DNA from 3 places in the Rugamonas sp. FW305-51 genome. Region 3 is predicted to be linked to each of the others. Evidence: predicted binding sites of a transcription regulator. Region 3 holds the regulator's gene; each other region holds the start of a gene.
The links. Region 3 encodes sigma-54, which starts transcription at its own class of promoters, with help from an activator protein. Its sites were predicted from a motif close to TGGCANGNAANCTGCTTT; they were not measured.
Positions count from the first base shown of each region.

Region 1: a site for sigma-54 is predicted at 927-944, ahead of prpB (methylisocitrate lyase). Genes of this name have one in related genera too.
Region 2: a site for sigma-54 is predicted at 984-1,001, ahead of AC3WOS_RS06020 (TorF family putative porin). Genes of this name have one in related genera too.

Region 1 covers NZ_JBYSZG010000021.1:47,441-49,704, reverse strand. Annotated here, with positions in the region: gene prpR (propionate catabolism operon regulatory protein PrpR) at 1-751, opposite strand, end outside; gene prpB (methylisocitrate lyase) at 1,001-1,888, shown strand; gene prpC (bifunctional 2-methylcitrate synthase/citrate synthase) at 1,967-2,264, shown strand, end outside.
Region 2 covers NZ_JBYSZG010000005.1:187,690-189,953, reverse strand. Annotated here, with positions in the region: partial or broken gene AC3WOS_RS06030 (YifB family Mg chelatase-like AAA ATPase) at 1-358, opposite strand, end outside; gene AC3WOS_RS06025 (accessory factor UbiK family protein) at 569-814, opposite strand; gene AC3WOS_RS06020 (TorF family putative porin) at 1,080-1,832, shown strand; gene AC3WOS_RS06015 (P-II family nitrogen regulator) at 1,844-2,182, shown strand; gene AC3WOS_RS06010 (ammonium transporter) at 2,194-2,264, shown strand, end outside.
Region 3 covers NZ_JBYSZG010000041.1:23,358-25,621, forward strand. Annotated here, with positions in the region: gene hpf (ribosome hibernation-promoting factor, HPF/YfiA family) at 1-184, opposite strand, end outside; gene AC3WOS_RS22465 (RNA polymerase factor sigma-54) at 259-1,734, opposite strand; gene lptB (LPS export ABC transporter ATP-binding protein) at 1,752-2,264, opposite strand, start outside.

The sequences.
Region 1 (2,264 bases), on a different contig from region 3:
GGATCAGCACCGTGGCCGGCGACTTCGCGTACAGCACCACGGACTGGCGCAACGCTTCCATGGCGGGCGAGTCGCCGCGCAGATCGTTCAGGCCATGCTTGGCGCGCAGCGTATCGGCCACCACCACGCGCCGGCTGCGGTTAACTTCGAGCTGGGTCAGGCGCGCCATCTCCAGCGCGTCGTCGAAGGCCTGGCGGATCGAGGCGGCCGAGTAGACGAACACGCCCGTCAGCCCCGCTTCCTCGGCCAGGTCCGTGATCAGGCCGGCGCCGACGATGGCCTGGATGCCGGCCGCCTTCAGTTCATTGATCTGGGCCCGTGCATCCTCCTCGGTGGCGTAGGTGCGCTGCACGATGGAGAAGCCGAAGGTGGCGGCAAATTCGGCCAGCTCCGGCATCGGGTCCTGGTAGGTGATGACGCCAATGCGGTCCGACACCCGGCGCGCCCGCGCCAGCGCCTGCATCACGTCGAAGCCGCTGGCCTTGGCGATCACCACCGGCACCGACAGCCGGCCCTTCAGATAGGCCGCGTTGGAGCCGGCCGCGATGACGGCGTCGCAGCGCTCGGTGGCCATCCGTTCGCGGATGTGGCGCGCCGCTTCGTCGAAGCCCAGGTTGATCGGTTCGATGGTGGCCAGCTCGTCGTATTCCAGCGTGATGTCGCGGAACAGGTCGTACAGGCGCGACACCGACACGGTCCAGATCACGGGCTTGTCGGTGTTGTCCAGGGGCAGGGGAGTGGAATGGCGCATGTTTCAATTGTACGCCACTACGTTTCAATGTTCCACTGCGAAACTTCGATGCAACATCGTTGCAACCTCGTTGCAACATCGGATACTTGCATGCTCAACAATTTTTCCTGCCTGTCATGCGCCAAGTGCTTGATTTTGCTGGGTTTGTCCACCGCCGCGGCGCGCCGGCACGCGCTGGCACGTCCCTTGCAATAAGTGACGCAACGCGCTACCGCGCAACCACCCACACGCACCAACGAAAGGTCTGACATGAGCCAATACTCCGCCGGCGCCGCATTCCGCAAAGCCGTACAAGAAGAATCCCCGCTGCAGGTGGTGGGCGCCATCAATGCCAACCACGCCCTGCTGGCCAAGCGCGCCGGTTTCAAGGCCATCTACCTGTCGGGCGGCGGCGTGGCCGCCGGTTCGCTGGGCTTGCCCGACCTGGGCATCTCGAACCTGGACGACGTGCTGACCGACGTGCGCCGCATCACCGACGTGTGCGACCTGCCGCTGCTGGTCGACGTCGACACCGGCTTCGGCTCGTCCGCCTTCAACGTGGCGCGCACCGTCAAGTCCATGATCAAGTTCGGCGCCGCCGCCATCCACATCGAAGACCAGGTCGGCGCCAAGCGTTGCGGCCACCGTCCGGGCAAGGAGATCGTCTCCAAGCAGGAGATGGTCGACCGCATCAAGGCCGCCGTCGATGCCCGCACCGACGAGAACTTCGTCATCATGGCGCGCACCGATGCGCTGGCCGTGGAAGGCCTGGAATCGGCCCTGGAGCGTGCCATCGCCTGCGTGGAAGCGGGCGCCGACATGATCTTCCCGGAAGCGATCACCGACCTGCCCATGTATTCCCAGTTCGCCAAGGCCGTCAAGGTGCCGGTGCTGGCCAACATCACCGAGTTCGGCGCCACCCCGCTGTACACGGTGGACGAGCTGCGCGGCGCCGACGTGGGCCTGGTGCTGTATCCGCTGTCGGCCTTCCGCGCCATGAACAAGGCGGCCGAAAACGTCTACGGCGCGATCCGCCGCGACGGCACCCAGAAGAACGTGGTCGACACCATGCAGACCCGCATGGAACTGTACGAGCGCATCAACTACCACAGCTTCGAGCAGAAGCTCGACGCGCTGTTCCAGGCGCAGAAGAAGTAATCGCAGGAACAACAGGCAAAGCCTTACACCGCAATCGCAAAATCGCAATCCCAAACATAGAACATCTGGAGAGATCAAATGAGTGCTGAACAAGTCGCCACCTTCAAGCCGAAGAAATCCGTTGCCCTGTCGGGCGTGACCGCCGGCAATACCGCGCTGTGCTCCGTCGGCAAGACCGGCAACGATTTGCACTACCGCGGTTACGACATCCTGGACGTGGCCAACACCTGCCAATTCGAGGAAATCGCCTACCTGCTGGTGCACGGCAAGCTGCCCACCGCCGCCGAACTGAAAGGCTACAAGAGCAAGCTCAAATCGCTGCGCGGCTTGCCGCAGTCGGTCAAGTCGGCGCTCGAAGCGCTGCCGGCATCGGCCC
Region 2 (2,264 bases), on a different contig from region 3:
GGATAGGCCGCAGTTCGCCCGACAGCGACAGTTCCCCCGCAAATTCATAATGGTGCAGGCGGTGGCCGGGAATCTGGCGCGACGCGGCCAGGATGCCCAGCGCGATCGGCAAGTCGAAGCGGCCCGATTCCTTGGGCAGGTCGGCCGGCGCCAGGTTGACGGTGATGCGCTGGGCCGGCATCTCGAAACCGCCGTTCTGGATCGCGGCGCGCACCCGGTCGCGCGCCTCCTTGACCTCCGTTTCCGGCAGGCCGACGATGGTGAAGGAGGGCAGGCCGTTGGCCAGATGCACTTCCACGCTCACTTCCGGCGCCGCCATCCCGGCCAGCGCCCGGCTTTTCAGCACAGCTAAGCTCATCGGTATCCTTGGGTGGGGAAGGGGACAGGCTGCTGAAATCGTAGGACGTTATGGCGGTGCGATATTGAGCTGCCCCAAGGGACGGAGGTGTCGCATCCATGCGACGGTCATCACGCTGTCACACAGCGGGGGCAAGCTGGGGAAAGCAGGCGGCCTCGACGTGGCCCGCTGCACAGCGGACCGGTGCGAGCGCCCGGTCCGGATATGACATTACTTTTCTGCGGTCAAGCGTGCTTCCAGTTCGGCAACGCGCGCCTCCAGTGCTTCCAGCTTGCTGCGGGTCTTGGCCAGCACCTGGGCCTGCACGTCGAACTCTTCGCGGGTGACCAGGTCCAGACGGGCAAAGCCTTGCGTCATCATCGATTTGACGTTCTTTTCGATATCTTTTGCCGGCGAATTCTCGATTGCCTGGTTGATCTTGCTCTGCAAGTCATTAAAAAAAGTGTTCATGTCCATGATAGTCCTTGATGTTGTCGGCAATGCATCGCACCATTGCGGTGCACCCCGGCTTTAATATGGTGCGAATTCTGTGACAGTTGTTCCGGTCCGCGCGCGGATGCCGTCCGCTGCCCCAGCAAGCGGCACACGCTTGCCTCTTTTATAGCGCCCTTGCCTTAACGCAAGCTGGCACGCATTCTGCTAAAGAAGGAGGGAACGTTTGTTTTTCAGCCTAAATTGTAAACCGCATCTGCTAACCAAGTTCAACCTAAAGGAAATCGTTATGAAATGCCTTACCAAGAAGCTCACTCTTGCCGCAGCGTTGACTTTAGCATTCGCTTCCATGGGCGTGGCCCGCGCGGAAGACGCGAAACCTGAGGCAAAACCGGACAATGAAATCAGCTACAACATTGGCCTGGCCAGCGATTACCGTTACCGCGGCATTTCGCAAACCCGTTTGAACCCGGCGCTGCAGGGCGGTGCGGATTATACCCACAACCCGACCGGTTTCTACGCCGGCACTTGGCTGTCGACCATCAAATGGACCAAGGACGCCGGTGGTGACGGTGACGTCGAATGGGATCTGTACGGCGGCAAGCGCGGCGAAATCGCCAAGGACATTTCCTACGACGTGGGCGGCCTGTACTACTTCTACCCATCGAACGGCCTGCACCCGAACGCCAACACCTTCGAACTGTACGGCCAGCTCAGCGCCGGCCCGTTCTCGCTCAAGTACTCGCATTCGACCACCAACCTGTTCGGCTTTGCCGACAGCAAGAACAGCGGCTACCTGGACGCGGCTTTCAACTACGACGTGTACGACGGCTACAACCTGAACCTGCACGTGGGCCACCAGAACGTGAAGAATAACGGCGCGTCCAGCTACACCGACTACAAAGTGGGCGTGACCAAGGACTTCGGTTTCGCCTCCGTGTCGCTGGCCGCCATCTATGCCGATACGGAAGCGTACATCGCGCCTAACGGCAAGAACCTGGCCAAGACCGGCGCCGTCCTGACCATCACGAAAACTTTCTAAGCGAGTCTGCCATGAAACTGATTACCGCCATCATCAAGCCGTTCAAGCTGGACGAGGTCCGCGAGGCCTTGTCGGCGATTAACGTGCAAGGTATTACCGTCACGGAAGTGAAGGGCTTCGGCCGCCAGAAAGGCCACACCGAGCTCTACCGTGGCGCCGAATATGTGGTCGACTTCCTGCCCAAGACCAAGATCGAAGCGGCCGTCGACGATGCCATCGTCGACCAGGCGATCGAAGCGATCGAAGGCGCTGCCCGCACCGGCAAGATCGGCGACGGCAAGATTTTTGTGTACAACCTGGAACAGGTCATTCGTATCCGTACCGGTGAAACCGGTAACGACGCTCTCTAAGGGGAAGATTGATGAAAAAAACGATAACAACATGGCTGGCCGGAGTCACCGTCCTCTTCGCTTTGGGCGCAGCTCTGCCGGC
Region 3 (2,264 bases):
ACATGCGCAAATTGATCTCTGCCTTCTGGCGCTTCTCTTTCTCGGTGAGGTTATCTACGGTCAGGATGACAGCAATATCAATCACTTGATCGAAGTGGCGTTTGATGCGCTCCAGCTTGTTCTGCACATATTCGCGAATGGCTGGGGTCACTTCGAGATGATGTCCACTGATGGTGAGATTCATACACACTCCTAAAGATGATGTCGCTTACGGTCAGTGCGCTGCCCTTTCAGGCCGGGCGCGCAGGAACCAGATAACTACAAAGACTTGCGGAGACTGACTGGCGGGATCTTTAATGCTTCGCGATATTTGGCAACAGTTCGTCGCGCAATCACCATGCCTTGTTCTCCCAGCATGTCCGCAATCTTACTGTCGGATAAAGGATTTTTAGGGTCTTCTGCTCCTGTCAATTGCACGATCAGTGCACGTATCGCCGTCGATGATGCTTCTCCCCCCGCTTCGGTGGCGACATGGCTGCCAAAGAAATATTTCAACTCAAACATGCCATGCGGGGTCAGCATATACTTCTGAGTTGTTACCCGAGAAATAGTACTCTCGTGTAGTCCCAGTGTATCAGCAATTTCACGCAACACAAGGGGCCTCATGGCAACGGCGCCGTGCGAGAAAAAATTCTTTTGCCGTTCCACTATGGCTTGCGCCACGCGCAGGATGGTGTCGAAGCGCTGGCGCATGTTCTTGATCAGCCATTTCGCTTCCTGCAGCTGGGCCCCCATGGCGCCCTCGCCCTTGCCCTGCTTGAGCAGGTTGGCGTACATGGCGTTGACCCGCAGGCGCGGCATGACGTCGTTGTTCAAGGTGACCTGCCAGCCGTTGCGGGCCTTCTTGACGATCACGTCCGGCACCACGTAGTCCGACACGTCCGAGGCAAACGCGGCGCCCGGGTGCGGATTGCACTGGCGGATCACGGCCTGCGCTTCGCGCAAGTCCTCGTCGTCGCACTGCATGGCCTTCTTGAGCTTGTTGAAGTCGCGCTGGGCGAACCAGGCCAGGTGCTGTTCCACGATGGCCAGCGCCATGCGGCGCGTCACCAGCGGCACGTGCGGCATGCGCTTGATCTGCAGCGCCAGGCACTCGGAGGCGTTGCGGGCGCCCACGCCCACGGGGTCGAAACTTTGCAATAACGACAAGGCCGTCTGCAGCTCCTCGGGCTCGATGTCCAGTTCTGCCGGCAGGCGGGCCAGGATTTCTTCCAGCGGTTCTTCCAGGTAGCCGTTTTCGTCGAGCGCGTCGATGATGATTTCCACCAGCGCCCGGTCGCGCATTTCCAGCACCGTCACCCGCATCTGCTCCATCAGGTGTTCGCGCAGGGTGCAGTGGTTTGCTTCGAGCTGGGGCCGGGAGTCCTCGTCGTCGGGCGTCTTGCTGCGCCCGGCGTCGCTCCAGTCCATGTCGCCCTCGGGCGCGGCGTCGCCGTCGGCGCCCTCGAACGGCTCGGCCTCGGCCGGCGCGGGCGCATCCTGCTGCTGGCCGGGCGGGCCTTCGGGCGGCGCCTCGGCCGGCGCGCTTTGCTGGCTGATGGCGCCGTCGGCCAGCAGCCGCACGGAATGGTCGAGCGGATCGTCGAGCCGCTCCAGCAGCGGATTGTCGGTCAGCAGCTGTTCCAATTCCTGGTGCAACTCCAGCGTGGACAACTGCAGCAGGCGTATCGATTGCTGCAGTTGCGGGGTCAGCGCGAGGTGCTGCGAAGTGCGCAGTTGCAATGACTGTTTCATGGCTTTACTTACATACCTTACATACGGAAGTGTTCACCCAGATACACGCGACGCACCGATTCGTTGGCGATGATGTCGTCTGGCCGGCCTGACGCCAATACCGTGCCCTGGTTGATGATATACGCGCGGTCGCAGATGCCCAGCGTCTCGCGCACATTGTGATCGGTGATCAGCACGCCGATGCCGCGTTCCTTGAGGAAGCGCACGATGCGCTGGATCTCAATGACGGCGATCGGGTCGACCCCGGCGAATGGTTCGTCGAGCAGCACGAAGCGGGGATTGGTCGCCAGTGCGCGCGCGATTTCGACCCGGCGCCGCTCGCCCCCGGACAGGGACAGCGCCTGGTTCTCGCGCAGCTTCTCGATTTGCAGATCGGCCAGCAGGGTATTGAGCCGTTCATCGATTTCGGCCTTGGATAAAGGCTTGCCGTTCACTTGCTGGATTTCCAGCACGGCGCGGATGTTTTCTTCCACCGTCAGCTTGCGGAACACGGACGCTTCCTGCGGCAGGTAGGACAGGCCCATCACGGC